3 regions of the Lentzea flaviverrucosa genome follow, and region 2 is predicted to be linked to each of the others. Evidence: riboswitches for the same ligand, from Rfam matches in the RefSeq annotation. Region 2 holds a riboswitch; each other region holds the start of a gene.
What was found. Region 2 has a riboswitch for cobalamin ahead of DFR72_RS28850 (prenyltransferase/squalene oxidase repeat-containing protein). Riboswitches for the same ligand answer to the same signal wherever they lie in the genome.
Positions count from the first base shown of each region.

Region 1: linked by a shared signal. The riboswitch ahead of cobN (cobaltochelatase subunit CobN) and the one ahead of DFR72_RS28850 (prenyltransferase/squalene oxidase repeat-containing protein) in region 2 are both predicted to bind cobalamin.
Region 3: linked by a shared signal. The riboswitch ahead of DFR72_RS47200 (ribonucleoside-diphosphate reductase subunit alpha) and the one ahead of DFR72_RS28850 (prenyltransferase/squalene oxidase repeat-containing protein) in region 2 are both predicted to bind cobalamin.

Region 1 is NZ_QQAU01000019.1:160,843-171,326, reverse strand. Features, by position in the region: gene cobN (cobaltochelatase subunit CobN) at 1-1,325, opposite strand, end outside; cobalamin riboswitch at 1,361-1,495, opposite strand; gene DFR72_RS40975 (hypothetical protein) at 1,504-2,616, shown strand; gene DFR72_RS40970 (precorrin-8X methylmutase) at 2,613-3,233, shown strand; gene DFR72_RS40965 (precorrin-2 C(20)-methyltransferase) at 3,230-4,681, shown strand; gene DFR72_RS40960 (cobalt-precorrin-6A reductase) at 4,653-5,354, opposite strand; gene cobM (precorrin-4 C(11)-methyltransferase) at 5,351-6,091, opposite strand; gene cbiE (precorrin-6y C5,15-methyltransferase (decarboxylating) subunit CbiE) at 6,088-7,233, opposite strand; gene DFR72_RS40945 (PPOX class F420-dependent oxidoreductase) at 7,214-7,594, opposite strand; gene DFR72_RS40940 (chitobiase/beta-hexosaminidase C-terminal domain-containing protein) at 7,713-10,262, opposite strand; gene DFR72_RS40935 (helix-turn-helix domain-containing protein) at 10,413-10,484, shown strand, end outside.
Region 2 is NZ_QQAU01000010.1:172,270-182,753, forward strand. Features, by position in the region: gene DFR72_RS28850 (prenyltransferase/squalene oxidase repeat-containing protein) at 1-921, opposite strand, end outside; adenosylcobalamin-variant (AdoCbl-variant) riboswitch at 956-1,027, opposite strand; gene DFR72_RS28855 (FAD-dependent monooxygenase) at 1,122-2,210, opposite strand; gene DFR72_RS28860 (terpene synthase family protein) at 2,301-4,445, opposite strand; gene DFR72_RS28865 (Uma2 family endonuclease) at 4,589-5,137, opposite strand; gene DFR72_RS45750 (hypothetical protein) at 5,530-5,679, shown strand; gene DFR72_RS28870 (AfsR/SARP family transcriptional regulator) at 5,648-8,563, opposite strand; gene DFR72_RS28875 (nitroreductase family protein) at 8,554-9,144, opposite strand; gene DFR72_RS28880 (DUF742 domain-containing protein) at 9,198-9,725, opposite strand; gene DFR72_RS28885 (roadblock/LC7 domain-containing protein) at 9,722-10,120, opposite strand; gene DFR72_RS28890 (sensor histidine kinase) at 10,117-10,484, opposite strand, start outside.
Region 3 is NZ_QQAU01000012.1:129,459-139,942, forward strand. Features, by position in the region: gene DFR72_RS31590 (SDR family NAD(P)-dependent oxidoreductase) at 1-611, opposite strand, end outside; gene DFR72_RS31595 (LysR family transcriptional regulator ArgP) at 644-1,501, opposite strand; gene DFR72_RS31600 (LysE/ArgO family amino acid transporter) at 1,601-2,149, shown strand; cobalamin riboswitch at 2,347-2,558, shown strand; gene DFR72_RS47200 (ribonucleoside-diphosphate reductase subunit alpha) at 2,666-6,157, shown strand; gene DFR72_RS31610 (ribonucleotide-diphosphate reductase subunit beta) at 6,211-7,206, shown strand; gene idi (isopentenyl-diphosphate Delta-isomerase) at 7,192-7,779, opposite strand; gene DFR72_RS31620 (MbtH family protein) at 7,891-8,079, shown strand; gene DFR72_RS31625 (YVTN family beta-propeller repeat protein) at 8,107-9,399, opposite strand; gene DFR72_RS31630 (GNAT family N-acetyltransferase) at 9,431-9,916, opposite strand; gene DFR72_RS31635 (RNA polymerase sigma factor) at 9,996-10,484, shown strand, end outside; gene DFR72_RS31640 (hypothetical protein) at 10,480-10,484, shown strand, end outside.

The DNA of each region.
Region 1 (10,484 bases), on a different contig from region 2:
AACGAGCCCGGCGCCTCACCCCAGTGCTCGCGCATCGACTCGCGGAACTCGTCGGGCAGCGTCTCGTGGAACTCGCGGTAGTCGGCCGCCGCGATGCGGATCGGGTTGCTCTCGAACTGCTCCTGCGTCAGCCAGTCGGCGTCCTGGCCACCGGCGGCGATCAGCGCGTGGATCAGCTTGTCGCCGTCGAGCTCCTGGACGCCCGGCAGCTCGTCGCCGATGTCGTAACCGTGCTCCTGCATGGCCTTCAGCAGCCGGACGGTCGACGCGGGCGTGTCGAGCCCGACCGCGTTGCCGATGCGGGAGTGCTTCGTCGGGTACGCCGACAGCATCACGACGACCTTGCGTTCCGCGACCGGGATGTGGCGCAGACGGCCGTGCCGGACCGCGATGCCCGCGACGCGCAGCGCCCGTTCCGGGTCGGCGACGTAGACCGTGAGGCCGTCGGCGTCGATCTCCTTGAAGGAGAACGGAACCGTGATGATCCGGCCGTCGAACTCGGGGATCGCGACCTGGGTCGCGGTGTCCAAAGGAGACAGTCCGTCGTCGTTGGAGTCCCAGGACTCGCGGCTCGACGTGAGGCACAGGCCCTGCAGGATCGGCACGTCGAGCGCGGCCAGCGCGCCGACGTCCCACGCTTCGTCGTCGCCACCGGCGGACGCCTTGGCGGGGTTCGTGCCACCGGCCGCGAGCACCGTCACGACCAGCGCGTCGGCCTCGCGCAGCGTGTCGAGCAGCTCGGGTTCGGCGGTGCGCAGCGAGGAGCAGTACACCGGCAGCGGCCTGCCGCCCTTGGCCTCGATCGCGTCGCACAGGGCGTGCACGAAGGCCGTGTTCCCGGCGACGTGGTGCGCGCGGTAGTAGAGCACCGCGACCGTCGGGCCCTCCTCCGGCCGGGTCTCCCGTTCCAGCACACCCCACGAGGGAGTGGCGGCGGGTGCCTCGAAGCCGTGGCCGGTCAGCAGCACGGTGTCGGACAGGAACTTGTGCAGCTCGGTGAGGTTCGCCGGGCCGCCGTGCGCGAGGTAGAGGTGCGCCTCCGCGCAGACGCCACCGGGCACCGTGGAGAGCTCCATCAGCGCCGCGTCGGGCTGCTGCTCACCGCCGAGCACCACCACGGGCAGGCCCCCGGCCAGCAGCCAGTCGAGGCCCTCCTCCCACATCCGGCGGCCGCCGAGGATGCGCACGAGGACGAGGTCGGCGCCGTCCACCAGTGCGGGCAGGTCGTCGACGGTGAGCCGGGCGGGGTTGCCGAGCCGGTAGTCGGCACCGCTCGCACGCGCCGACAGCAGGTCGGTGTCGGAAGTCGACAGCAGCAGGATCACGCAGGCTCCATCCCTCGTGGGGTCCTCGCCCCAAAGTGCGGGTGACTGGCGAAGCGGAGTTCCTGACTCCCAGCGGTGTTCGCTGGTCACAGTGGCGGGACCGCGCCGGATTCACACCGGCTTCCTCCTGCGCTTCGTCGTTCGGGCTCACCCTAACCGGCGGGTTACAGTCCGACCTATGCGTAGTCACCCGGACGCCTGCCCCGGCGCCGTCGAGCTGCACGCCGCGGCCGACGGCGGGCTGGCGCGCATCCGGGTGCCCGGCGGCACTCTTTCCGCTGCTCAGTGGGACGTGGTCCGGCTCGCCGCCGCCGAACTGGGCAACGGCTCGATCGAGCTGACCTCGCGCGCGAACCTCCAGATCAGAGGGCTCGCGGACGGCGTGGAGCTGGGTGAGCGGTTGCGTGCGGCGGGCCTGCTGCCCTCCTGGTCGCACGAGCGCATCCGCAACATCATCGCGGCGCCCCTGGACGACAACCAGGACCTGGTCGACGCGCTGGACACAGCCCTGTGCGCGGACCCCGAGCTGGCCTCGCTACCAGGGCGTTTCCTGGTCACGGTCGGCGCTTCGGTGAGCGGGCTGGGCGGCGACCTCGGCCTCGTCGGCGATGTGCTCCTGCTCTCCGGTACCGATACAGGAGTCCGCGTGTCCGACCCGGTGGACGCCGTGGTGACCGCCGCCCGCCTGTTCCAGTCGATGCGCGGACCCGCCTGGCGCCTGTCCGAAGTGGACGGCGGTGTGCGAAAGATCACCGCGCACTTCGGCGTCTCGTCCGGTGCCGCGTTCACCCCCGTTGTGACGCCTGTCGCACCTTCACCTTTGACGCCAGGTGTTCCGCTGGGCCGGTTGGACGCCTCCCAGCTCCCCGGCGTCGCGCTCCGCCTGACGCCGTGGCGCGGTCTGGTCGTGCCCGCCGGCACCGACGTCACCGGCCTGATCACCGACCCCGCCTCCCCCTGGCACGGCGTCAGCGCCTGCACCGGCCGTCCCGGCTGCGCGAAGTCGCTCTCCGACGTGCGGGCCGATGTGCGCGCTTGGGTCGATGGTCATGCTTGGGTCGATGCGCCCGCACAGGCCCATGCGCCCGCACGGAACGATTCGCCCGCACGGACCGATGCGCCGCACCACACACACGCGCCAGGCCGGGTACCCCCAATTTCAATTCTAGGGAGCAGGTCCGACAGGCCCGGCGCGGTGCACTGGTCGGGCTGTGCCCGCCGGTGCGGTCGTCCCGCCGGCGATGTGATCGAGTTCGTCGCGACCGGCGACGGCTACGAGGAGATCAGGTGACGCAGTACATCCGGGACGGCGCGGAGATCTACCGCCAGTCCTTCGCCACCATCCGCGCGGAGTCGGACCTCACCAGGTTCCCCGGCGACGTCGCGAAAGTCGTCGTCCGCATGATCCACGCGTGCGGCATGACCGACTTGCCGGACGACGTCGCGTTCTCCCCGAACGTCGTGCGCGACGCCCGCGCGGCGTTGCGTGCGGGCGCTCCGATCCTGTGCGACGCCAACATGGTCGCGTCCGGCGTGACCCGCCGCCGGTTGCCGAAGGACAACGAGGTCCTGTGCTACCTCCAGGATCCGCGCACTCCCGCGCGGGCGCAGGAGATCGGCAACACCCGCAGCGCCGCGGCTCTGGAGTTGCTCGCCGACCGGTTCGACGGCGCGGTGATCGCGATCGGCAACGCCCCCACGGCGTTGTTCCACCTCCTCGACCTGATCGCCGCCGGAGCACCGCGGCCCGCCGCCGTTCTCGGCATCCCGGTCGGGTTCATCGGGGCGGCGGAGTCCAAGGAAGCTTTGGCCGCAACGGATCTGGAGCTCCTGGTGGTGCGCGGCCGGCGCGGCGGCAGTGCCATGACGGCGGCGGCTATCAACGCGATTGCGAGCGAAGAGGAATGACGGGCAAGCTCTACGGCGTCGGCCTGGGTCCCGGCGACCCGGAACTCGTGACGGTCAAGGCCGCGCGACTCATCAGCGAAGCCGACGTGGTGGCGTTCCACAGCGCCCGGCACGGCAAGTCGGTCGCCAAGACCATCGCGGCGCCGTACTTCCGCGAAGGCCAAGTACTGGAACAGCTCGTCTACCCGGTCACGACCGAGGACACGGACGACTACCAGGGCGAGATCGACGCCTTCTACGAGGAGGCCGCCGCCAAGCTGGCCGCGCACCTCGACGCCGGACGCGACGTCGTCGTGCTGGCGGCGGGAGACCCGTTCTTCTACGGCTCCTACATGCACATGCACAAACGTCTCGCCGACCGCTACGAGTGGGAGGTCGTCCCGGGCGTGACGTCGGTGAGCGGCGCGTCGGCCGTCCTCGGCACGCCGCTGGTGGAACGCGACGAGGTGCTCACGATCCTGCCCGGCACGCTGCCGCCCGCCGAGCTCGCGGCCCGCCTCGCCGACACCGACTGCGCCGCGATCCTCAAGCTGGGCCGCACTTTCGGCAACGTCCGCGAGGCGCTGGAGACGGCCGGGCGGCTCGACGGCGCCTGGTACGTCGAGCGCGCCACGACCAGCCGGCAGAAGATGTCGCCGCTGGCCGACGTCGACCCCTCGACCGTCCCGTACTTCTCCATCGCCGTGCTCCCGAGCCAGTCCCGGCCCGCCAAGCCGAAGGGAGAGGTCGTCGTCGTCGGCCTCGGTCCCGGGGACCGTGCGTGGCTGACGCCGGAGGCCCGTCAGGAGCTCGAGGCCGCCGACGAGCTGGTCGGTTACAGCACCTACCTCAACCGGGTTCCCGAACGGCCCGGCCAGAAGCGGCACTCCTCGCACAACCAGGTGGAGTCCGAACGCGCGGCCTTCGCCTTGGACCTCGCTCGCAAGGGCTCACGGGTCGCGGTCGTGTCGTCGGGAGATCCGGGCGTGTTCGCGATGGCCACCGCCGTGCTGGAGGTCGCCGCGGAGACCCAGGACGTGCCGGTCCGCGTCATCCCCGGCGTCACGGCGGCGAACGCCGTCGCGGCCAAGGCAGGCGCGCCACTCGGCCACGACTACGCGGTGATCTCCCTGAGCGACAGGCTCAAGCCGTGGGACGTCATCGCCGAACGCCTCGAAGCCACCGCCAAGGCCGACCTGGTCATCGCGATCTACAACCCGGCGTCCAAGGCCCGCACGCACCAGGTGGCGGACATGCGCGACCTGCTGCTGAAGCACCGCGGCCAGGACACCCCGATCGTCGTCGGACGCGACGTCGGCGGCCCGGAGGAGGAGATCCGCGTCCTCACGCTCGGCGACCTCGACCCGGCGACGATCGACATGCGCTGCCTGCTGATCATCGGCTCGTCGCAGACGATCGTGACGCCCCAGGGCGTCGTCTTCACGCCCCGGCGGTATCCAACCAGCTGACGGCGGCGTCGACGTCGGCCACCGCCTCCACTGGCGGGAGCGGTGGCCGGCGCACGATCACGACCGGCACACCGAGCTGACGCGCGGCTTCGAGCTTGGCCGACGTCATCGAGCCGCCGCTGTCCTTGGTGACGAGCACGTCGATCTCGTGTGACCGCATCAGCTCCAGTTCACCGTCCACAGTGAACGGACCGCGCGACAGCAGCACCTCGATGCGGTGCGGCATCGGCGGTTCCGGAGGTTCGACCATCCGCGCCAGGAACCACTGCGGGCACTCGGCGAACTCCGCGAGGTCCTGCCGCCCGGTCGTGAGGAAGACCCTCTCCCCCGGCAGGTCGCGCGCGGCACCGGCGACGCTGTCCACCCACCGCCATCCGGGCTGCGGCGTGAATCCAGGCCGTCGCAGGATCAGCAACGGCACGCCGACCCGTGAGCAGGCCTCGAAGGCGTTCGAGGTGATCTGCCGCGCGAAGGGGTGGGTCGCGTCGACCACGGCATGGACGTCGTTGTCCCGCAACCACTGCGCGAGACCATCAACCCCGCCGAAGCCGCCGATCCGGACCTCGCCGGCGGGCAGGGCGGGGTTGCTCACCCGGCCCGCGAGTGAGGACACGGCGGGCACGCGGGAGGCCAGCGCTCGCGCCTCCCCCGTGCCGCCGAGGATCAGGATCATCGAACCCGGGTGGCGGAGTACAGGTGGCTGTCCGGGAACTGCGTGGCTCCGAGCACCTGCCCGACGATGATCACCGCGGTCCGCTTGATCCCGGCGGCCTCGACCTGCGAGGCGATGTCGTCCAGCGTCCCCCGCAACACGACCTCGTCCTCGCGCGAGGCGTAGGCGACGACCGCGACCGGGCAGTCCAGCCCGTAGTTCGGCACCAGCTCCGCGACCACGTCCGAGATCCGCTGCACGGCGAGGTGCAGCACGAGGGTCGCGTGGCTGCGACCCAGTGTGTCCAGGTCCTCGCCCTCGGGCATCGGCGTCGCACGCTGCGAGGTCCGCGTCAGGACGACCGTCTGCCCAACCCCCGGCACGGTCAGCTCGCGCTGCAGCGACGCCGCCGCGGCCGCGAAGGCCGGCACGCCGGGAGTCACGTCGTAGGCGATCTCCAGCGCGTCCAACCGGCGCATCTGCTCGGCCATCGCGCTGAACACCGAAGGGTCTCCGGAGTGCAGCCGTGCCACGTCCAGGCCCTGCTCCGAGGCGGCGACCAGCTCGGCGACGATCTCGTCCAGCGTCAGCAGCGCCGTGTCGACCTTGCGCGCGCCCGCGGGGCAGAAGTCCAGCAGCTCGACCGGCACCAGCGCGCCCGCGTACAGGCACACCGGCGACGACTCGATCAGCGACCGCCCCCGCACCGTGATCAGGTCGGCCGCTCCGGGCCCGGCCCCGATGAAGTGCACGGTCACTTCGTCACGCTCCACGTCGTCACGGGCATGTGCGGCCGCCACCCGGTGAACTTGCCGACCGCGGAGCCCCGGTTCACCGAGATCCGCACCAGGTCACCGCCGAGGCGCGCGTACCACTGCGCGACCACGGCCTCGGACTCCAGCGTCACCGCGTTGACGACCAGACGGCCGCCCGCGGCCAAAGCGTCCCAGCAGGCCTGCAACACGCCGGGCACCGTCACGCCGCCGCCGATGAAGATCGCGTCGGGCTTCTCCAGCCCCTCCAACGCGTCCGGCGCCCGTCCGATGTGGACCTCCACCCCGGGCACGCCCAGAGACGCAGCGTTACCGGCGATTCGCTCTGCGCGTTCGGCCGACTGCTCGACGGCGATCGCCCGGCACGTCGGATGCGTTCGCGCCCACTCGATCGCGATCGAACCCGACCCCGCCCCGACGTCCCACAGCAGCTGCCCGGGCAGCGGCGCCAATCTCGACAGCGAAATAGCCCGCACCTCTCGCTTCGTCAGCTGGCCATCGGATTCATAAGCGTCATCAGGCAGTCCGGGGACCCGTGAGAGAGCGCTCCCGCGGTACTCGATCGCGATCACGCACAGCGGGTCCGAGTCCTGCCCGGACCAAGGGTAAACCCGCTCGGCGGGACCACCTAGCTGTTCGAGCACAGTGATGTGCCCGGCCAGTGCCGCAACGGTTGCGGGGTCCCCACCGAGCACGAGCACGCGCTGTCCCGGCGTCAACACGGGGCGTAGCAGGTCGGCGGATCGGGCCACCAGCGACACGACCTCGACCTCGTTCAACGCCCAGCCGAGCCGCGCGCAGGCGAGCGACACGGAGGACGGGTGCGGGATCACCGTGACCCGCTCGCCCAGCAGCCGCACCAGGGTCGTGCCGATGCCGTGGAACATGGGGTCACCGGACGCCAGCACGCACACGTCGCGGTACTCCTCGAACAACGCGGGCAACGCCGGCACCAGCGGCGACGGCCACGCGACCCGCTCGAACTCGCCCGGCACCAGGTCGAGCTGCCGGCGCGAGCCCATCAGCACACGCGACCGGGAAACCGCCTGCTGAGCGGCGGGCGAAAGCCCGTCCCACCCGTCGGCCCCGATGCCGACGACCACGACGTCAGACGGTGCCGGTGACACGCTTCACCTGGATCTCGATCACGACCCGCTCCGGGTTGACCCGAGGCTGCCGGTAGCGCAACGCGTACCGCCGCTCGGCCTCCCGCACGGATTCCACGTCGTCGCGCACGACGGCTGGACCCTCCAACGTGGACCAACGCCGACCGTCCACCTGGCACACAGCGGCGTACCCGGCCTTGCGGACGTGCTTGACCTTCCACGACGCGCCGGACGTGATGATCCGCGCGACGCCGGCCTCGGCGTCGAGCGTGACCCCGACGGGCACCACGTGCGGAGTCCCGTCGGGACGGACGGTGGACAACGTGCACAGGTGCCGTTCAGCCCAGAACTCGGCGAACTCGGCACCCCGGTCGATCGACATGGCACGCATCATCGCAATGACGCGCGCCTGAAATGAAATCGGCCGGTTGGCGGCCGATGCCGCTCGATCACGAATACGGCCCGCCACCTGAGGTGACGGGCCGTATGTCAGCGTGTGACTAAGGGTAGTTGACGACGTTCACCGGCACGGTGCCCGGCGGTGTCACCGCCCCCACGTTGTTCACCACGTGGGTGATCGTTCCCTGGTAGTTGAGCGACACGGTCAGCAGGTTGTGCAACCTCACGCCGGACCGGTTGGGCACCTCGAACGCGTTCTCGGCCCGCACGGACGGGTTGACGTTGAAGAAGCAGTAGCTGCCGAGCCCCCACGCCTCGTGCGTGGTGACGTGGTCGCCGACCTTGTAGGCCGCGTATCCGGCCTGCCCGTTCGGCCTGTTCCAGACCGCCTGGTTCGGCACGTCGTACGGCATCTCGTTCTGGTAGAAGATGGTCCGCCCGCGCTCGCCGTTCCAGATGGTCTGGTACTTCTGGTAGTGCTCGACGAACAGGCCGGTGGCCAGCACGTCGTTGCCGTTCACCACCAGGCCGGTGTCACCGATCGCCTCGTCCCAGCCCCAGGTGCCGGCGTTGCCGTGGTCGGCGCGCCAGATCCAGCTGTGGTCGATGATCGTGTTGTGGCTGTTGACGACCAGGCTGTTGGTCGCCTTGCCCGCGATCGCCCCGCCGACGCGGAAGAACACGTCCTGCAGGGTGGTCGGGTTGGACGCGTGCGACGCCGACGAACCCGCCGGGCCGACGGTCAGCAGCGAGTTCGACAGGGTCGTGCCCGCGTCGAACAGGATGCCCTTGATCCGCACGCCGTCGACGTCCGCGACCTGCATCGCGGTGACGCCGTTCTGCGGCACGATCGTCGCGTAGCCGATGCCCAGCACGACGGTGTTGGGCCGCGTGATGTTGATCGTCTGGTTGACGTTGTAGATGCCGGGCGTGAAGAACAGGTTGCAGCCCTGGCCCAGTGCCGCGTTGATCGTCGCGGCGGTGTCGCCGGACTTCACGACGTAGAACTGGCTCATCGGCAACGAGGTGCCGGGCGTGCCGCCGTTGATCCACGACGCACCGGAGGCGTTGGTGCGGAGCGTTGGCAGGAACACCCTGTACTGGTTGCCGTCGAGGTAGAGGTAGGGCACGTCGCGCGAGATCGGCGTCGTCGCGAGGTTCGTCGACGGCGGGGTCGGGAACGTGGTCGCGGGTGCGCCCGGCGTTCCGGAGAACACCATGTTCCAGACGCCGCCGTTCCAGCTGCCGTAGTTGGAATCGCGCGTGTACCACTGCTGCTGCGAGACCGACGCCGTCTGGCCGGACACGCGGGTGTCGGCCGTGTAGCCGCCGGACGCGAACCCGTAGGAAGCCGGGTAGAGCGCCAGGTTGCCGCGGACGTCCATGCGCCGGAACGGCGCCGCCTGCGCGACGGCCCACCGGTTCGTGCCGCTGGCCGGGTTGACCGCCATGTTCTCGGCGGAGCGCCAGAAGTTCTGCAGCGCCACGCCCTTGTCGGACTCGTTGAACGCGTCCACGGTGATGTCGCCGTTGATCAGCACGTCACCGGGGTTGCGGCCGAGACCCGAGACGGACGTGTAGTAGCCGACGTCGTCGTGGATGCCGTTGTACGTGCCCGGCTTGAACAGGTGCGCGACCCGCCGCGGCGCCATCTGCGCGGTGATCGTGTCCTTCTGGTTGTTGAAGTCGATGTCGAGCTGCGTCTGGATGCTCGTCGCCGACATGCTCGGGTCGAAGATGCGCGTGTTCGGACCGAAGTTCGGGTTGTCGGACTGCACACAACCCTGCTGCGTCCCGATCGTGTAGGTCGCGCTGGCCACGGCCGAGTTCGCGAGACCGGACTTGATGCCGATCGCACTGATGGTCCTGTTGCTGGGCACCGAGATCGGCCCGCTGTAGACCGGCGAACTCGACGTGGGCGTCGATCCGTCCACTGTGTACCGGATCGTCGATCCGGAGGTCGCGGTGGAGATCGTCACCGTCTGCGCGGACGCGTAGGCACCGCCCGGCGGGCTGAACGTCGGCGTCGCCACCGGCGTGCCGATCACGTACGACGCGCTGCCGACGGACGAGTTCGCCTGACCCGACTTGACACCAATGGCGTTGATGGTCCTGTTGCTGGGCACCGAGATGGGCCCGCTGTAGACCGGCGAACTGCTGGTCGGCGTCGACCCGTCGACCGTGTAGCGGATCGTCGCACCCGACGTGGCGGTGGAGATCGTCACCGTCTGGGCCGTCGAGTACGTACCGCCAGGTGGGCTGAACGTCGGCGTCGCGACCGGCTGCGGCGCGCTGTTGTGCGTGTAGCTGAAGTGCGGCGTGTCGTACTGCGGCCCGGACTTCTCGTAGGTGAACCAGTAATCGATCACCGTGCCGGACGACAGCGACCCGACGGTCTTCTGCCAGGTCCCGGCGTTGTTGGTCATCCGGAAGTTCTGCTGACCTTGGCCGGAGATCAGGTAGTGCACGTCGACGTAGACAGCAGGGGTCGTCGGCGTGAAGTTGATCCGGGCTTGAGTCGCGTCGATCGCGGTCACGTTCTGCGTGTAGTCGTCGGCCGCGTACGCGGCCTCGACCGTCGCCAATGACGACAGGGCAATCGCTACGGCGGCCAGTCCGCGCCGCCATCTCACCTTTGAGAGCGCTCTCACACCTGGAACGGTAAAGCCGATGTGACGAGGAGGGAAGGGGAAAGTTTCAGGAAAGGTGCGCGGCTCCAGCGGGACACGAACGGAGCATCGCGGTTGTTTTCACCCGAACGAGCAGCTGCTTGGATTGAATACAACCCATAGCGTCAGCCTATGACTCCCTCCACCGCGTACAGCAGGGACCTGGGCGACGAGCTCCGGAGCCTGCGTGAGACCTGCACGGGC
Region 2 (10,484 bases):
GGTCGCGCGCACGACCGTTCCAGCGTCAAAACCCGTGCTGTCGAAAGCGATCGCGCCGCGCTGGTCGGCAGGTCCGGTGCAGCCGATCTGCAACGTCTTCAGGTATGCCACGGCCTTGTCCGCGGCGGCCTTGCGGCCACCGGCGAGCAGTGCGCCGACCGCGAGGCCGGTGGTGTTGGCGTTCGTCGGCGGCTCCATGGCCTGGAACCCGCCGTCCGCCTGCTGCTGCTTCACCAGCCACTCGACGGCCGCGGCGGACTTGTCCTTCTCGCCGGCCGCGAGCAGTGCCTGCAGCACCATCGCGGTTCCGTCCACATCGGACTTGCACGCCGGCAGGCCGAACGCGATCGGGAACCCGCCGTCGGGACAGGCCGTGGACGCCTGGAACTCCACCGCGGCGGACACGTCTTTGCCCGCCCGGTGCAGCACGATGATCGCGAGCGCCTGGGTGAAGGCGTTGGTCTGCTCGTACGCCGGATCCGTCCTGTCGCGGTACCGGCCGGTGTCGTCCTGCAACGCCACGAGCCGTCCGAGCAGGTCGGCACCGCCGTAGGCCGTGGGATCCTGCCCCAGCGCCTGCGCGACCAGCGCGAGCTTCGTGAGGCCGCCGACGTACGACTCGGCCTCGCCGTCCCCGGCGAACGTCTGCAGCTGCGCCGGCTCGGCCAGCCACGCGGAGGCCTTCACCGCGGTCGACCTGCCCACACCGGCCGCGGCCAGCGCGTAGACGCCGTCCGCCGTCAGCCCGGGATCACCGGAGCTGGGGTCTGCGGGGAAGCGGAGCAGCCGATCGCCCTCGCTGAACTGGCTGACCAGCCACGTTCCCGGCGAAGGTTCCGCCGCCTGTGCCTGGGGTGTCGCCACCAGCGCGGTCGCCACCAAGGCGACCAACGCGGATCTCCTGATCACTGCGCCTCCCATGCCCGCTGTCCTCGACGGGTCGGTGGAGCTACCGCACGCCACGGGCAGTCGGACTATCACCGTTGCGGGTCAGTGCCGGAGTTCCACCGGCTTCCCCCGCGGCGTGCGGATGCTGTTGTCAACCATGGATCGTGCGGGAGGGATCAATTCGAGTCAAATGGCTGTGAGCTGAGCCATTGATCATCACCTCCGCCGGCCGGTCAGTAGCCGGGGAGGCTGAGGCTGTTCACGATCTCGGCGAAGTCGTCACCCGGCGCCCCGCCGGTCTCCACGTTCCGCAGCGCCATGTCCTGGTTCGCGGTCACGTACGGCCGCAGGAGCTCCTCGTAGCGCTGGAAGGCGGCCGACGGGTCCTTCGCGAGCTCACCGGCCAGCACGTACGCGCCGACCAGCGCCATGCTGGTGCCCTGCCCGGACATCGGCGACCCGCAGTACCCGGCGTCGCCGAGCAGCACGACGGTGCCGCGCGACCACGAGTCCATCCGGATCTGGCTCATCGAGTCGAAGTGGAAGTCCGGCGCCTCCCACATGTGCTTCAGGGCGGTCGGCCACACCCAGCCCGCGCCGTCGAACTTCTCGGCGAGCAGCCGGCGCTGGGCGTCGACGTCGCGGTGGTCGAACGACACCTCGCCGTGGAAACCCATGTACACACGGCATTCCGCGTTCAACCGGGCGCTCATGATCCCGCCGCCGACGACCCCGCCCTGCTGGAACGTCTGCCAGTGGTCGAGACCGAGGAAGTTCGGCGCGGTGAAGACGGCGAGGTTCATGCCGAGGTGGCTGATGAACCGCGACTCAGGCCCGAACACGAGCTTGCGGACGTGGGAGTGCAGGCCGTCCGCCCCGACGACGACGTCGAAGTCGCGCGGGGCGGCCTTCTCGAACGTGACGCGGGTGCCGTCGATCGAGGTGATGGTGTCGTCGAAAAGGTACTCGACGCCGTCCGCCGCGTCGAACAGCATCTGGGCGAGGTCGTCGCGCAGCAGTTCGACGTCGGCGCTCGCCAGGTCGCCGCCGCTCAAGGTGTGCGTGGTGGAGCGGAACAGCTCGTTGCCGTCGGCGTCGACCACGTTCATGCCGCGCATGCCGGTGCTCAACGACCGCAGCCTCTCCCCGAGGCCCATGCGCTCGACGACCTCCAGCGCCGGGCCGCGCACGTCGATGGCCTGGCCGCCGGGCCGCAGACCGCGGGCCCGTTCCACGACGGTGACGCTGAAACCGTGGTGGCGCAACCAGTACGCGAGCGCGGGCCCGCCGATGCCGGCGCCGGAGATCAGGACGTTCTTCATGGTGCTGCCCCCTGTGAGCCGGTGTTGCCCACAAGGTGCCGCCAGGCGCTGACCGTCCGCTGACCGTCGGCGGTCAGCGCCTGACCGCGACTACCGGGAGAAGAGCTTCGCGGCCGACGTGCCGATGCCCGACGGCCCCTGGTGGAACGCTCCCACGCTCACCGGGGTCCGGATCTCGTCCTCGCCGTAGCGACTGGTCTCCTCGTGCCAGTTGAGGATCGCGACGATCCAGTCCTTCAGCTCGTCGGCGTAGCGGGTCAGCGACGCACGTGTGGCCGAGTCCAGCGAGAAGTCCTCGAACATCTGCGGCAGGTGCGTCTCGACCGAGGCGATGAACTGCCCGAGGCGGGCGTCCATCAACGCGTAGGTCACCTCGAACGCGCGGGACTGGGAGACACCGAGGAAGTTCTCGATCACCCTCACCATGTTGTGCACTTCGCCCTCGTACTGGATCTCCTTCAGGTACGAGAAGACGTCGTTCATCAGACAGGCGTAATCCATGGCCGACCGTTCCATGGTCTGGATGACGCGAGTTCCCCAGATCTCCGGCGGCACCGTCGTCGAATGCGAGAAACGCGACAGGGAGGTCGTCAGTTCCGAACCGAACGTCGACCGCCTCATCTCCAGGTAGTCGATCGGGTCGGGAATGCGGTTCTGCTGGATGTTGACGACTTCCCACACCCACGCGTCGACCATGTCGTCCACGGTCTGCCGGAACGTCGTGCGGAACTCGGGAGACATGGGGCCGGCGGTCTTCTGCCACAGGTCGGCCAGGCTGCGTTCCGTCGCGTTGACCGGCACCAGGGTCGGCACCATGTCCAGCGGCATGCACTGCTTGAGCCGTGCGGTCTGCAGCTTCAGGCCGGCCAGGTCGCGCAGGCGCCCGAAGACCCACGGGTAGACGTCGTCGGCATAGGTGCCCCAGGTCAGCCAGCACGCCGAGAGGAACAGCTCGGCCGGGGTCGCGTCCGGGTCGAGCCCCGACGAGCACAGCGCGAGGTCGAACCCGCGGTGCTTGGCCTCGTCCCAGATGCCCTCGCTGTGGATGCCCATCTCCCGGCCCCACACGACGATCTCCTCGCGCACCTGGTCGAGGTGCGGCGACAGGGTCAGCGTGAACGGGACGTCGAAGTCCGGCAGCGTGTACGGCTCGACGGTCTTCGGCGTGCTGGAGAACTGCCGGAGCCGCTGCGGCATGGTCTTGGCGTACGAGCCGAGGATCCCCAACTGGGGCTTCGGGGCCTTGTTCATGTACCGCGACGACCGCAGGTGCCACTCGTGGCCGCCCGCCTGCCAGTCCTGAAGGCCCTTCACGTAGCCCAGGACGGCAGCGCGCCCGATGGGGTCGATGGCGTGCTCGTCCAGCAGGATCGGCACCTCGGTGAGCGCCGTGTGCTCGAACTGGTGCAGCCGCGAGGTCAGCAGGTCGTTGACGGCCTCGGCGGCCTGCTGCGTGGGCAGGTCGAGGAACTTCTCGAACACCAGCACGCCGTTGGAGAGCTCACCCTCGTCGAGCACCTCGCGTTCGTAGGAGAACAGGTCGTTGCGCAGGTGCACGGCGTCGCTGAACGTGTCCCTGAGGACGCCGATGGGCCGTGACAGGGCGATCCGTGCGGGCACCTCGAGGCCGACGGCGTGCTCGACGAGGTTCGCGGACCACGGCGCGCCACCGACCTTGCGGCGCATCTCGACGTACTCGATGGGGTTGGACAGCCTGCGGGCGCTGATGTTGTGCAGCTCCCACATCGACTCGTCCAGCAGGTGCTTGGTGTTGGCCGCGAACCGTTCGCGCCAGTCGAGCGAGTGGGTGGGCACCGTGCGGCGCCAGAGGTCGGCGAGGCCCTTCTCCACCGGGTTCTCCGGCGTGGCCGTGATGGCGCCGTTGACCGGCATGAACAGCGGCAGCCGGTCGAGGTAGGCCTGCGCGCCCCCGATGTCCGGGTTGCGCTTGTAGAGCTCGACGAAGTGGTCGTCGAAGTAGAAGACCCACACGTACCAGTCGGTGATGAGGTCGAGCACCTCACCGTCGCAGTCTGGGTGGGTGTACGCGCAGAGCAACGCGTAGTCGTGCGACTCCAGGTCCTCTTCCGTCCAGATGACGGTGCCGTGCTGCGGCACGTCGACCATGTCCATCTCGCGTGCCCAGGCACGGGTGTGGACGCGGGCGCGTTCGAGGTTCGGGTTCAGCCGGGCCGGGTAGGGCGTGTAGAACTCCGGCAGCTGGAACGGCTGCATGTGCGTTGGACCTCCGCGCGTTGGGCTGACGCACTGCACGCAACCAGCCCCGCGCACGGGGGCGCCAGATGGTGAAACCGTGATCCACACGTGCGTGGATCTCTGTCGCCCGTTCAGCCCAACCCGGTCCGCCCGGCGAACACTCAGCGCACGAGGGACTGGGCGCTGAGTTTCACCGAGAACGGGAATTGCAGCTCGATGATCTCCTCGCCCTCGGAATGCGCCTGCTCGACGTAGACGCCGTTCTCGAGGTGCAGGCACCGCAGCCACGGACGGTCGTAGTCGATCATCCAGTAGTTCTCGCAGCCGACTTCCTGGAACTTCGCCCGCTTGAGTTCGAGGTCCACGTGCCGCGTGCGGGGTGACAGGACCTCGACCGCCAGCACCGGCGGCCCGATGAGCGCCTGTTTCGAGAACTGCTCGCGCCGGCCCACCACCAGGTCTGGGATGAAGACCGTGTCGTCGGCGAGCACGACGTCGACCGGAGCCGGGAGGACCTCGAGCTCCGGTGGGCAGACAGCGGTCAGCGCCACCAGCAGTCGGGCGACGACCCGCTGGTGCACGGGGCGGGGTGAGGGGCTCATGACGAGCACCCCGTCGACGAGTTCGAAACGGTGCCCGTCATCAGGCATCGCCTCCAGGTCCGCCCACGTCAGCGGTCTGCCGTGGGGAAACGTAGGGACACCACCCATGGTGCGTTCCACCCCCGTGTCGTGACCACCGTCCGCCGGACGGATCCCGGCGATGCCATTAGACAAGACTGGTCCGTTTCTCACGACTCGCAAGCCCCTTTTGGCCGACCCGCACCACTGCACGCACACGTCCCCGTCACCACCGTCCCGCAGGGTGAGCAACGGCTGGTCCTGCCGTGGAAGGCGCCACCCGGACGGAGCAGCGAGATGGTTTCAATCGAACAAGTGGCTAATTTCTGATCAATTTTCGGGCGATTTTTGATAACGCACGCCACCCTGCCAATTGCTCGCGAATGCGACCCTAACGGAATCTTACGGGCGAGCCAAGCACTCCGTTGGAGCAATACCCCGGTCGCATTCCCCTGAATCGGTGTGATCGCGGTGGGGACGGCGTGGGGACGGACTTCACGACCCTCGGTGGCGACACCACCGAGGGGAGCAGGGGAATGCGCAGGACGTCGGACAGGATCGCGCAGTGGGTGGCCTTCGCCGTGCTGGCGGCGGCCGTGATCACGTTGGTGGCGCTGGGGCTTTCGCTCTAGCGAGGGTCTGTTCCGCGAAGGCTGCGGCCCGCGGCTGGGGCGTGCTCCTGGCCGCGGCCACCGCCTCCTCCGCGCACCGGACGGCGGCGACCCGGTCACCCAGCGCCAGGTGCACGGCGGAGAGCTGCCCGAGCACGCGGTCCACGCTCCACCAGCTGCGCTCCCGCACGATCACCAGGCACCGGCGCAGGTGGCCGAGCGCCTCGGCCGGTCTTCCGCCCAGCTGGGCGTCGAGTGACAGGGAGACGAGCAACGCGGCCTGTCCGATGTGGTCTCGCACGTCCTCCATGGACGCCAGCACCGCGTGGTCGTCGGGGAGGTTCGTGTACGTCCGGCACAGCCGTGCCGCCTCACGCGCCAGCTCGCGTGCGACGGCGTGATGGCCCATTTCGTAACGCCAGTAGGCGTAGTCGGTCAGGGCGAGCGCTTCCCCGCGGCGGTCGGCCGACTCGCGGTAGGCGACCAGCGACCGGTCCGCGTGGACCAGGCACTCCTCGTCGGCGAACGCGTCGAAGTGCACATGAGCGATGTTGTGCAGCGTCAGGGCGGCGGCCCGGACATCACCGTGTTCCTCCATCAACGCGACGGCCTCGCCCATGTACGCCAAGGCCTCCTCGGTCCGGCCCTGCTGGGCGTGGTTGATGCCGATGTTGTGCAGCGCGGCCGCCATCCCCGTCGGCGCACCCGCCTGCCGCATCAGCACGACACCGCGTTCGAAGTGGTCCAGCGACCCCTCGTAGTCGTGCCGTTCGCGCGCGATCATGCCGAGCAGGCCCAACACGGACGCCTCACCGCGCAGGTCGCCGATCTGCCGCATGAGGGCGAGAGCCTCGCGCAGGTCCTTCTCCGCCTTCGGGTCGCCGTCCTCCATGTACGCCGAACCCAGGCCCCGCAACGCTTCCGCGCGAGCCTTCAGGTCACCGAGGTGACGTGCGGCGCCGAGGGCGACGTTCAGCACCTCGACCCGCTCCCTGCCGGAGCCGCGCAACAGCAGGTAGTGGGCGAACTGGTGCGGTAACTGCCACGCGTGGTGGAAGAACCCTTCGTACGCCGCGAGGTAGACGGCGGCCCTGAGGTTCAGCCGCTCGGCCTCCTGCCACGCCAGAGCTTCGAACGGGGTGCGGAACCGCGGCGGGTCGACCAGCTCGTGGGTGACGGCCGAGTCGAGTTCCGGACGGCCCGGGGCGATCCTCCGCGCGGAGTCCTCCGCGCCACGCAGGTAGTGGTCGAGGATCCGCGCGATCGCCTCTTTCCGCTCCGCCGGGTCGACCGACGCCTTGGCGTGGTCCGCCAGCAGGTCGTGGAAGCGGTAGCGGCCGTTCTCCTTCTGCTGCACCAGGTGCGCGTCCAGGAGCTCGTCGAGCAGCCGTTCGGCCTCGGCACGGGTGGTGCCGATGACGGCGGCAGCGAGGTGCGCGTCCCAGTCCTCTCCGGTGTGCATACCCAGGCGCCGGAACAGGCGCTGCTGCTCGGGCGTGAGTTGCTGGTAGGACAACGCGAACGCGCCCGCGACGCTGCGTTCGCCCGCGGTCAGTTCCGTCAGCCGCTGCTCGGTGAGGCGGCGGACGAGGTCCTGCGCGGACCACACCGGGCGCGTGCGCCAGCGGGCACCGACGATCCGCACGGCCAGCGGGAGGTATCCGCACAGCCGCACCACCTCCCGGCAGTCCTCGTCCTTCCTGCCGGCGATGCTCGCCAGCAGGTTCAGCGAGTCCTCTTCGGACAGCACGTCCAGCGAGATCGTGCGGGCGGCGTCCAGGTCGACGAGGCGGCGCCTGCTGGTGACCAGCACCAGGCCCGTGCCGGGCAGCAACGGGCGGACCTGGGCGGTGCTGCCCGCGTTGTCGAGCACCACGAGTGCCTTGCGGTGCGCCATTTCCGCGCGCCACCGGGCTGCGCGGGCGTCCAGGCCGTCCGGGATGTCCTGCGCGGGCACGCCGAGCGCCGTCAGCAGTTCCAGCAGCGCGTCCGACGGCGTGCGCGGTGCTACGCCCGCGGTGTAGGAGTGCAGGTCCACGAACAGTTGTGCGTCCGGGAAACGGGAAGCGAGCCGGTGGGCGGCGCGGACCGCGATCGTGGTCTTGCCGATGCCCGCCATGCCGTCGATGGCGGTGATCGCGACGCACCCGGACGGCACGGCGGCGAGGATCTCGTCCAGGTCCGAGGCACGTCCTGCGAAGTCGGCGATGTCGCCGGGCAGGTCGTTGCGCACGCGCGGCCGGTTGTCGGCCGTGAGCACCTGCTGGTGCGCCTTCTGCAGGTCCTTGCCGGGGTCGAGGCCGAGTTCCTCCGCCAGTCTGCCGCGGATGTCGTCGTACGCCTGCAACGCCTCGGTCTGCCGGTCGCAGCGGTGCAGCGCCACGATCAGCTGTGCCCACATCCGTTCCCTGGCCGGGTGCTGCCGGGTGAGCGCACGCAGTTCGGGCACCAGCCGTTCGTGCCCGCCCGCGCGCAGGTCGGCCTCGATCCGGGCTTCCAGCGTCGTCAGGTACTGCTCGGTCAACGCGGGCGCGTGGTCGCGTTCGAGCGCGTCGCTGCCGATGTCCGCGAACGGGCGGCCGCGCCAGAGCGCCAGCGCCTCCGCCGGTTCCAGCCGGCCGAACCGGTGGACGTCGACCTCGTCGGGCCGCACGTCCAGCAGGTAACCGCCGGGCCTGGTCAGCACGATGCCGGGCAGGGCCTCGCGGAGGCGGCCGACCGTGGTCTGCAGAGCGTTGCGCGAACCGCCGGCCAGCTCGACGAGCTCGTCGACACCGACCACCTGCCCCGGACGCAGCAGCAAGGCGGCCAGCACCACGCGCCGCTTCCCCGGCGGGATGTAGACGTGGCGCCCGTCGAGCACCACGTCCAACGGCCCGAGCAGGCCGAACGACCTCACTGCCACTGACCCCAGTGCACGACCTCGTCGAACGCCTTGCGCTTGCGCCGCAGTGGCGAGGCACCCTCGGAGACGCCCTCCTCCGCCGAGTGCCCGATCGCGATCATCCCGATCGGCGTGTAGGTGTCCGGCACCCCGAACGCCGCGCGCAGCTCGGGCCACGTCTCCTTGTCCGTGCCGAAGAACACGGCGCCCAGGCCCTCGTCCACGGCCGTCTGCAGGATCAGCAACGAGGCCATGCCGGTGTCGATGTCCCAGTACGGCACGGGCCAGCGGTCCTCCTCGCCGAGCGAGGTCCACGCCTTGTCCGACTGGGAGTAGCGCTCGAGGTAGACGGTCTTGGCCGAGAACGGGATGACGACGACCGGCGCGGTCTTCGCCTCTTCCCCGCCCCACCACTCGAACATCTCGGTGAGCCGCCGCAACGGCTCGCCCCGCAGCACGAGGAAACCCTGACCCTGCGAGAACCCCGCCGACGGACCGCGCACGGCGTTGCGCATGATCCGCTGGATGCTCTCGTCGCTGACCGGCTCGTCGCTGAACTTGCGCACCATCCGCCGGCGGCGAACCACGTCCTGGAACTCCACCCGTACCTCCCCAGATAGGTCTTCCGACCGTAGCAGCGTCCGGGGAGATCCACTCAGAGCCGGCGAAGCCCCGCCAGCACCCGTTCCAGCAGCATCCCGTCCGGCCTGTCGCCGCCGTACGACGACGCCGTGCGGTGCACGTCGATCAGCCCGTGCCCGGCCATGTCACCGAGCAGCACCTTCGTGACGCCCAGCGGCAGCCCGCGCAGGGCGGCGATCTCCGCCACCGAACGGGGCTGCATGCACAGGGCCAGCACGTCCTGGTGCTCCGGGCGCACGGCCGTGGACGAGAACTCGTTGACCGAGACCAGGGTCTCGATCTCCAGGTGCACGTCGGACGTGGTGCGGCCGCCGGTCCACGCGTAGGCGCGCACGATCGACGACGAGTCGTACCCCGACTCCACCGAGGGCAGTGGCGGGATCTCGTCGAACGGCAGCGTCGCGTACGGGTCCGGCTCCGGCGGCGGTTCCGGTGCGCGCTGGGCCTTCTTCTTGCCCCGCTTGCGGATCCGGTCGCTGTCGAAGCTGAACCCGCTCATCAGGTCACCGAAGTTGACCTGATCGTCCGGTTCCCTGCTCATAGGAGCTCAGCCCGCAGTTCCGGCGTGAGCAGCTGGCCCACCTGCCGCACGACGACGGTCATCTCGTACGCGATCTGCGCGACGTCGGCCGAGGACGACGCCAGCACCGCGAGGACGGAGCCGTCGCTGATCGAGGACAGCAGCATCACGCCCCTGTCCATCTGCACGACCGTGCGGACGACCGACTCACCGGCGAAGCACTGCGACGCCGAGTCGGCGAGGGAGACCACACCGGCCACGATCGCCGCGAACTGCGGCGCGACGTGCGCGGGCAGCTTCGAGGACGAGATCAACACCAGGCCGTCCGCGGAGATCACCACGGCGTGCTCGATGCCGGGGGTGCGTTCGGCGAAGTTGGTGACCAGCCAGCCGAACTGGTCCACCTGCGTGCTCATCGACTCTCCTGGTTTTCGGGAAGGCCGCGTTGCACACCCCGCTGGAACGCGTCGAGGAAGCCTCGGGCCGATTCCGGCGTCTGGCGTGCGGGCGCGGGGGGAGGCTGCGGTGCGGCGGCCGGCGTCGTCTGCTGGAACCACGATGCCTGCTGCCGTTCGATCGTCTCCCCTCGGAAAGACTCCCAGGACTCCTGCCGTCGTGGTGCCAGTTCGGCCGGAACCAACACGATCGCGCGAGTCCCGGCACCTTGTTGTGCGTCCAGACGTACCACGATCTGGTGGCGTGCGGCGAGCCTGCCCACGACGAAGAGTCCCATTTCGCGGAAGACCTGGACGTCCACGCCCTCCCCCGCGGCCGCGAGCC
Region 3 (10,484 bases), on a different contig from region 2:
AGCAGCGTGTCGCCGACGATGTCCTCCTCGATCGGCGCCCGGTGCTCGGCCGGAACCGACTCGGGAATCCCGCCGGTCTGCAGGGTCACCACCCGCACACCGTGCGGACCGAGCTCGGCCGCGAGCTGGCGCCGCATCGACTCCACCGCGTCGAACGCCACGAGCAGACCGCCGAGCTGCCACTTCCGGTGCGCCGACGGCTCACCGGTACCGCCGAAGAACAGGATGACGCCGGACCGCTGCCGGATCATGTGCCGCGCCGCCGCCCTGGCCGTGAGGAACTTCGACCGGACCGCCGACACGACGGGACTCAGGTAGTCGTCGACGCTCATCTCGACCATCGGCGTGCCCTGCACGTCGTTGTCGGTCGTGACGTTGACGGAGATGTCGATCCGCTCGAACGCGGCGGCGTGCCGGTCCACCGCCTGCTCGTCCAGCGCGTCGACCACGGCGTACTCGGCGCCCAGTTCGGTGGCCTTCGCCTTGAGCGTCGCCTCCGTGCGGCCGGCCAGGTGCACACTGGCCCCCGCCTCGGTGAACGCGGCGGCGATCGCGCCGCCCACGTTGCCCGCACCGCCGTAGATGACTGCGGTCTTCCCGTTGAGGTTCATCGGCTCGCCGGTCATGGCGTCGAGGCTAACGCCTACCGCAGCGCCACGCCCGCCTCGGCCGCCACCGCCTCGGCCACCGCGGTCAGCGCCGGCGAGTCGAGCTTCCACTGCTGCCAGTACAGCGGCACCGAGATGGTGCGACCCGGCACGAGGTCGACGAGACCGTCCTGGAGTTGTTGCGGCGGCACCATTCCCCAGCCGAGCCCGGCCACGATCGCCCGCACGTACACCTCGGACGACGGCACGTAGTGGCGGTGATCCGAGGCGCCGCGCCCGCGGGTCAGCGTGCGCACGAAGCGGTCCTGCAGGTCGTCGTTGCGGTCGAACACGACCACCGGCGCGTCCGGGAGCCACGACTTCGGCAGGCCGTCCCGGTAGCGCTCCACAAAGGACGACGAGGCCATTGCCGCATAACGGATCTCGCCCAGCTTGGTCACCGAGCAGCCCGCCACCGGCTCGCGCGAGGACGTCACCGCCGCCATCACCAGCCCCTGCCGCAGCAACGCCGTCGTGTGGTCCTGGTCCTCGCGGTGCAGGTCGAAGGAGATCCGCAGGTCAGGTGACACCCGTTGCAGGGCGGGCAGGAACCACGTGGCGAGCGAGTCGGCGTTCACCGCGATCGGCACCCGCACCACCGCGTCCTCGCCCAGTGCCGCGTCGAGGTCCTGGTCCAGGGCCAGCAGTTGCCGACCGTAACGGACGATCACCTCGCCCGACGGCGTCAGGCGGACCGGGCGCGCCCGCACCAGCAGCACGCGGCCAGTCCGTTGCTCCAGGGCCTTGATGCGTTGCGAGACAGCGGAAGGAGTGACGTGCAGCGCGGTGGCGGCCGCGTCGAACGTGCCCGCGTCGACGACCGCGAGCAGCGTGCGCACCAGGTCGAGATCCATCACAGCGACTAATGCTACTTAAGAATCTTTAGCTGGCCTCATCAAGACCGCGTAAATACCGTGGAACTCGTGACTGACCTGCTGCTCGGCTTCGGCACCATGATGACCCTGATCGTCGCGATCGGCGCGCAGAACGCTTTCGTGCTGCGCCAAGGACTTCGCCGGCAGGCGGTCGTGGAGGTCGTCGCCGTGTGCGCGCTTTCGGACGCGATCCTGGTCGCGGTGGGCGTCGCCGGGTTCGGCGTGATCGTGAAGAAGTTCCCGCAGGCCATCACTGTCGCCGCCGTCGTGGGCGGGATCTTCCTGCTGGGATACGGGTTTCTGGCGGCGCGCAGGGCGTTCAGGCCGTCGGCGCTCAACGCGGGAACGGAGACGAGCAGCCGGCCCGTGCTGACGGCGCTCGCGCTGACGTGGCTCAACCCGCACGTGTACCTCGACACGCTGGTGCTGCTCGGCTCGATCGCGGCCGGCCGCTGGCTGTTCGGGGTCGGAGCGGTGACGGCGAGCATCACCTGGTTCGTCGCGCTCGGGTTCGGCGCGCGGCTGCTCAGCCCGTTGTTCGCGAAGCCCCGCGCGTGGCGGGTGCTGGACGGCCTGATCGCCGCCGTGATGATCACTCTCGGGGTGACCCTGATCGCCGGGTCGTGATCATCACCAGCACCGCCGCGACGGCCAGGACACCGCTCGCCACGGGCGCCGCCGTCCCTGCGAAAAGGGACGCCGAGGCGAGCCCCGCGCTGACCAGAGCACCGATGACGACCCGAGGCCGAAGATCATCCACGTTCTCGACCCTAACCCACGACACGCGCATGTTGGGTGGTGATCAAGACCCCACCACCACATGTAGTATCTGCCGCGCTAGTGGTTCACCGACCCGACTCAACCGGGCCGGTGAGGCAAGAGGGAACCCGGTGAAAGTCCGGGACTGCCCCGCAGCGGTGAGTGGGAACGAAAGCCGTCAACGAAGCACTGGGTCGCGAGACCTGGGAAGCGACGGCCGGTAGGCGCCAGAGGTACGCCCACGAGTCCGAAGACCTGCCATTGGTGTGCGCGCAAGCCTGCGCGCACGACACGGTGCCCCGAGGGAGGGCGGCTGTGTGCACCAGTGGTGTCGACCGCTGGTGCGCGCACGCGTTTCCTCGGGCCGATCTCGGAGGAGAGAGCGTGCCCGACCGCCTTTCAGTGGTCATCGACGAAGCCTGCGCCGACCTGCCCCACGCGTCGGCCGAGGCGGTTCTGGCCGAGACCAAGCGGACCCTCTACGACGGCATCACCGACGCCGAGCTCGCACTCGCGCCGATCATGGCCGCCCGCACGATGGTCGAGCACGACCCGGACTACTCCTACGTCAGCGCCCGCCTGCTGCTGGACAAGCTCCGCACCGAGGCCTGCGGAATCCCCCTGTCGCACGCCGAGATGACCGAGCGCTACCCGGAGTACTTCGCGCAGTTCGTCCGCCACGGCATCGAGCTGGGCCAGCTCGACCCGCGTCTGGCCGACTTCGACCTGACCAGGCTCGGTGCGGCGCTCGACGCCTCCCGCGACCTGAACTTCCAGTTCCTGGGCATGCAGACGCTCTACGACCGCTACTTCCTGCACCACGACGACCGCCGCTACGAACTGCCGCAGGCGTTCTTCATGCGCGTCGCGATGGGCCTCGCCCTCGAGGAGGACGACCGGAACGCCCGCGCGATCGAGTTCTACGAGCTGCTGTCGAGCTTCGACTTCATGTGCTCGACGCCGACCCTGTTCAACTCCGGCACCACACGCCCGCAGCTCTCGTCGTGCTTCCTCACCACCGTGGACGACGACCTCGCCGCCATCTTCCACGGCATCAGCAACAACGCGCTGCTCTCCAAGTTCGCCGGCGGTCTCGGCAACGACTGGACCCCGGTGCGCGGCATCGGCGCGCACATCAAGGGCACCAACGGCAAGTCGCAGGGCGTCGTGCCGTTCCTCAAGGTCGCGAACGACACCGCGGTAGCCGTGAATCAGTGCTTCGCACCGGAGACCGGCGTCTACACCGCCGACGGAGCCAAGGCGATCAAGGACATCCGGATCGGCGACCTGGTGCTCGGTGTGAGCGGCAACTACCGCGAGGTCACTGATGTGATGCTCTACGACCAAGCCGACCCGATGGTCGAGGTGAAGGTCAAGCACTCCGTGGAGACGCTGAAAGTCACGACGGGGCACCCGTTCTACGCCATCAAGGGTGTTCCGATGGAACAAGCGAACAGCCGCACCCTCAAGTGGCTGACCGACGACAAGGTCAGGCCGGAGTGGATCGAGGCCGGCAACCTGGAGAAAGGCGACTACGTTGCCCAGGTTGTTCCGAAGGAGATCGTCCCGGTCCACGATCTGACTGACGACGACGCGCGGCTGTACGGGATCCTCTTGGGTGACGGGCATCTGTCGAAGGATGGCTACCAGTGGGGTGTGTCGGGTAACCCCGAGTTGGACGTCCATCTCGATTTCGTACAGCACTACCTCTCCGAACGCGGGATCCACTACTGGGAGAACGGCCGGGAAGAAAGCACGTACCGCCAGATCTGTTGGGCGTCCGGCCGAGGGGTCCGACGCGACTCCACAACCGGCCGCATCCTCGGAGCGGGCGAACCCACCTTGCCGTTCACCTACGGCGATCTGTACGACGAGCACCGTCACAAGCGCATCGCCCGCCGGTTCTCGCACCTCCCGCACGCGCAGACGCGGAACCTGCTCCAAGGACTCCTGGAAACAGACGGCGGGGTCTCCCGCGGCGTCGAGGTCTACTTCACCACGACGTCCCCCGCGCTGGCGGCAGGCATCCGGTACCAGTTGTTGCGCCTGGGCGTGCCGTCCGCAGGGCAGCATCGCGAACGCGAGCAGAACCACACTGGCACTCGCTCCAACGGAACTCAGATCAGCTTCTCCGGCGTGACCAAGACTTTCGACATCCGGGTTCCCGCTGTCCCAGGCATCGCCGAGCTCGTCGGCTGCCGCCCGATCACCAAGCGCAACTGGATCGAGCACGCCGGCATGGTGTTCTCGCGCGTCCGGGACGTGAGGGAGACCGAAGTCGTGCCGACGGTGTTCGACCTCAAGGTCGAGACCGACGAGTCCTACATGACCACGGCCGGTCTCGCTCACAACGGCGGGAAGCGGAAGGGCGCTGTCTGCGCCTACCTGGAGACCTGGCACATCGACGTCGAGGAGTTCCTCGACCTGCGCAAGAACACCGGCGACGAACGCCGCCGCACGCACGACATGAACACCGCGAACTGGGTGCCGGACGAGTTCATCCGCCGCGTGCGCGCGAACGGCCAGTGGACGCTCTTCTCCCCCGACGAGGTGCCGGACCTGCACGACGCGTTCGGCAGCGAGTTCGCCGAGAAGTACCGCGCGTACGAGGAGATGGCCGACAACGGCGAGATCAAGGTCTTCCGCCGGCTTCCCGCCGTCGACCTGTGGCGGCGCATGCTGACCATGCTGTTCGAGACCGGCCACCCGTGGATCACGTTCAAGGACCCGTGCAACCTGCGTTCGCCGCAGCAGCACAGCGGTGTCGTGCACTCGTCCAACCTGTGCACCGAGATCACCCTGAACACCGCCGTCGACGAGGTCGCGGTCTGCAACCTCGGCAGTGTCAACCTCGCGCGGCACGTGACAGAGGACGGCATCGACCACGCGCGGCTCGAGAAGACCGTGCGCACCGCGGTGCGCATGCTCGACAACGTGATCGACGTGAACTACTACACGATCCCGGAAGCCAGGAACTCCAACCTGAAGCACCGGCCCGTGGGCCTGGGGCTGATGGGTTTCCAGGACGCGCTGTTCACGCTCGGCACGCCGATGGCGTCGAAGGAGGCCGTCGAGTTCGCCGACCGCAGCATGGAGGAGATCAGCTACTACGCGATCTCCGCGAGCGCTGAACTGGCGCGGGAACGCGGCGCCTACGCGTCGTTCGAGGGATCTTTGTGGAGCAAGGGGATCCTGCCGATCGACTCGGTCGAGATCCTGGCCGCCACGCGCGCCGGGGGTGAGCTGGAGCAGAACCGCGAGTCCACGATGGACTGGGCGCCGGTCAGGGCGATGGCGCGCGAGGGCATGCGGAACTCGAACGTCATGGCGATCGCGCCGACCGCGACCATCGCGAACATCACCGGGGTGAACCAGTCGATCGAGCCGCTGTACCGCAACCTGTACGTGAAGTCGAACATGTCCGGTGACTTCACCGTGGTCAACCCCGGCCTGGTGCGGGCTCTCGAGCAGCGCGGGCTGTGGGACGAGCAGATGGTCTCGGACCTCAAGCTGCACGACGGCAGCCTCGGCGCGATCGACCGGGTGCCGCCGTACCTGAAGGCCCTGTACGCCACGGCGTTCGAGGTCGACAGCTCGTGGCTGGTCGAGGCCGGTTCACGCAGGCAGAAGTGGATCGACCAGGCGCAGTCGCTGAACCTGTACCTCTCCCAGCCGAGCGGCCGCAAGCTCGACGAGCTCTACCAGCTGGCGTGGCTGCGCGGCCTCAAGACCACGTACTACCTGCGCACGCAGAGCGCGACGCACGTGGAGAAGTCCACCTTGCAGGGCACCGACGGCAAGCTCAACGCCGTCTCCCCCGTCGCCGTCGACCCGAGCTGCTCCATCACCGACCCCGAGTGCGAGGCCTGCCAGTGACCGAGAACCTGATCGAGGCAGGCGCCGCGCGCGTCTCCGTCGACGACAAGGCGATGATCAACTGTCGCGCCGACGTCAACCAGCTGCTGCCGCTGAAGTACCACTGGGCGTGGGAGAAGTACCTGGCCGGCTGCAACAACGCGTGGATGCCGACCGAGGTCTCCATGCAGGCCGACATCATGCTCTGGAAGACAGCGCCCTCCTCGGGCGGCCTGACCGACGACGAACGGCTGATGATCAAGCGCAACCTGGGCTTCTTCGCGACCAGCGAGTCGTTGGTGGCCAACAACATCGTGCTCGCGGTGTACCGCCACCTCACGAACCCGGAGTGCCGCCAGTACCTGCTGCGGCAGGCCTTCGAGGAGGCCGTGCACACCCACACGTTCCAGTACGTCTGCGAGTCGCTCGGCCTCGACGACGGCGAGCTGTTCAACATGTACCGCGAGATCCCGTCCATCACGGACAAGGCGGCCTGGGCGTTGCAGTTCACGCAGCACCTGGAGGACCCGGAGTTCAGGACCGGCACGCCGGAGACGGACCAGGCGTTCCTCAAGGACCTCGTGGCGTTCTACGTGGTGTTCGAGGGCATGTGGTTCTACACCGGTTTCGCGCAGATCCTGTCGCTCGGCCGCCGCAACAAGATGGTCGGAATCGCCGAGCAGTACCAGTACATCCTGCGCGACGAGTCGATCCACCTGAACTTCGGCATCGACGCGATCAACCAGATCAAGATCGAGAACCCGCACCTGTGGAGCGACGTGTTCCAGGAGGAGGTGCGGACCATGCTCGCGGAGGGTTGTGAGCTGGAGATCGCCTACGGCCGCGACACCATGCCGAACGGCATCCTCGGCCTCAACGCCGAGCTGTGCGAGCAGTACATGCGGTTCATCACGAACCGCCGGTGCGCACAGCTCGGCCTGGAGCCGGTGTGGGAGCCGACCGAGAACCCGTTCCCGTGGATGTCGGAGATGATGGACCTGAAGAAGGAGAAGAACTTCTTCGAGACCCGGGTCATCGAGTACCAGAACGGCGGATCACTGGAGTGGTGAGCTGAGCCTCACGGCTTTGGGGAGCCCGGCCCGGTCCGCCACCGGCCACGCCAGCGGATCGGGTCCCAGTTCCACCAGCGCGGCGACCTGCAGGCGGGACCACGGGGAGATCTCGCGCGTGCCGTCCAGCACGCTCGCGGCGAACTCGCTCCACGGAACCCGCTCGGTCGAGTCGACCTCGTCCGGGTTGGGGACCGGCTCGTCGTCGGACAGCACGCGGAACACCGGGCACATCTCGTTCTCGACGACGCCGTCCATCTCCGCGCGGTAGCGGAAGGCCGGCAGCAGCAGTTCGGGTTCGGAGACCTTCATGCCGAGCTCGTCGCGCAGGCGCCGCAGCACGGCCTGGGCCATGTCCTCCTCCGGGAGGGGGTGGCCGCAGCAGGTGTTCGTCCACAGACCGGGGAAGGTCTTCTTGTGCAGTGCGCGGCGGGTGAGCACGGTGTTGCCCGCCGAGTCGAAGACGTAGCTGGAGAACGCCAGGTGCAGCGGGGTTTCCGCGTGGTGCACCACTGCTTTGTCCTCGACGCCGATGGCCGAACCGTCCTCGGCCAGGAGGACCACCTGTTCCACAGTCACGGGCACCACGTAATCACACGCGGGCCGAGATCGGGAACCGCGCGGTCGGGTGAGCTTGAGCGGGGAGATAGCCGGACCATAGGTGTCGCAGGTCACTCTGGGGGCATGACTTCCCCGTTCGCACAGGCTCACACCATGTTCCTGGTGCTGGTCAGCCCGACGGGCCAGTACTCGATCTGGCCCGCGGTGCTGCAGGTGCCCGCCGGCTGGCAGGTCGTCCACGGAGTCGCGTCCAGGCAGTCCTGTGCGGACTACGTGGACGCGCTCCGGTTCGACGTGCCGATGGCGGCTTAGCGAAGGTCCACCACCACTGTCACACCACTAGAGCAATGCGATGTGCCCGTGCGAAGAGGCACCGCCGTGCTCGTTGTTGCCCGCGTACGAGGCCGTGAAGCCTTGCAGCAGCGTGGAGAGACCGACCAGCAGCGACACCTGCGCGTCACAGGTGGCCTTGCCGGACGAGTTGGTCGTCGCGGTGCAGAGCGGGTTGCCCTTCACCGTGCGGAAGACGACCTGCTGGCCGGCGACCGGCGCCCCGGTGTGCTTGTCGGTCAGCGTCGCGTCGAGCGAGCGGACCGTGAAACCGAGGAGCCGCAACTGCAGCTGGGCGGACCCGCCCACGAGCTTCGACGTGGCGGGCGGCACGAAGTTGATCGCGATGCCCACCGGGCGCTGGCCCACGGCGATGGTGCTGGTGACCGCGTTGGACGCCGTGTCGATGATCGACACCGAGTTGCTGTTGAAGTTCGTGACGTAGGCGCTCGCACCGTCGGGCGTGAGGGCCACGCTGATCGGGCGGTCGCCGACGAAGATCTTCTGCAGTTCGGTCATCGTCGTGAGGTCCACGACGGACACCGAGTCGAACTCGCTGTTCGTCACGTACGCGCGGGTTCCGTTCGGCGTCAGCGCGATGCCGTGCGGCGTGAAGCCGACGGACGCGGTGCCGACGACGGTGCGCGAGGCGACGTCGATGGCGGAGACGCTGTCCGAACCCTTGTTGACCACGTACATCCGCTTGCCGTCCGCCGAGGCCGCGATGGCGGTCGCCGCGTTGCCGACGCCGATCGAGGCGACGACGGTGTTGGACGTCGTGTCGATGACCGAGACCTTGCCCGGCCCCGGGAGGTCGTGCGTGACGTAGACGGCCGAACCGTCCTTCGTGACGACGACACCGTCGGCGTTCGAGCCGACCGCGACGGTCGCGGTGACCGTCAGCGTGGCCGTGTCGACCACGGACACCGTGCCGCCCAGGTAGTTGGTGACGTAGACGAAGCCGCCACCGGGGGCGACCGCGACGCCCGCGGGCTGGGTCCCGACGGGAATGGACTTGTCGACCGTGTTGGTCGGCGTGTCGATGACCGTCAGCGTGTTCTGCACGGAGTTCGTGACGTAGCCGCGAGTTCCGTCGAACGCGACCGCCGCCATGTACGGCGAACTGCCGCCGCCGTCGGCGATCGTCGTGGACACCGCGTTCGTGGCCGTGTCGATCACCGACACCCCGCCGCCGTTGTTGGCGACGTACCCCAGGACCCGGCCGGCGGGTGCCGCCTGGGCCGGGGTCACCACCAGTGCCGAGGTGACGGCAACCGCCATCACCAGTGGACGCAACCGCATTTCAATGCCTCCTGCGAGTCATCCCGACCCTTCAGGACATCGCGACCGGACGAGCGGACGTTAGCCGTTTCTCGAACCAGTGGTCGGAGTACTCGGCTGCGTTGTACGGAGCAATCTCCGCGTAGCCGTGCTTGGCGTAGAGACTCCTCGCCTCCACGAGATCTTCGCGGGTGTCGAGCCGCAACGTCGTGATGCCGCGCGCCTTCGCCTCGGCCTCCATCGCGGCTAGCAACGCCGACGCGGCGCCCTGCCCGCGGAACGGCGCGCGGACGAACATCCGGGTCAGCTCACCGACACCGTTGTCGAGGAAGCGCATGCCCAGACAGCCGACATCGTTGCCATCGCGCGACACGACGAGGAACACCGGCACGTCGTGGTCCTGCTCGTCGCGTTCGTACGCGTCGATCTCGGCGTCGTTCGTCGGCCGGCCCCAGTAGCGGCTGATCATCTCCGCGTTGTACTCGCGGGTGAGCGGCGACTGCGCGGCGGCGGTGGCCGTCACGGTCCAGTTGGTCATGGGACCATCATCGAAAGGCCGTCCACTGTGATTCAGGTCACTGCAACACCGGTGCCGCGAGAAGCCAACTGGGGGCGTGATGTTCGCGGAGCTGTTCGACGAGCACGCCCACCCGTTGCACCGATATCTGGCGCGGCGGGTGGGCACCGACGTGGCCGACGACCTCGTCAGCGAGACCTTCCTGGCCGCCATGCGCGGCGAGGAGGGCTACGACCCGGAGAAGGGCAGTGTGGTCGGCTGGCTCTACGGCATCGCCACGAACCTGTTGCGCGGGCACGCCAAGCGCGAGACCCGCCTGCTGCGCACCTCCGAGCGGTACGGCGTCGACCTCGGTGTCGCCGAGTCGCTGGAGCACACGGTCGTCACCCGCATCGACTCCCGCGCGCACCTGCGCCGGATCGCCCGCGAGCTGGCCCGGATGTCCCAGACCGACCGCGACCTGGTGCTGCTCGTGTCGCTGGCCGGTCTGAGCGTGCAGGAGACCGCGGAGGCCCTCGACCTCAACCCCGGCACCGCCCGGTCCCGTCTGCACCGCCTGCGCGCGAAGCTGAAGGAAGTGGAACATGCG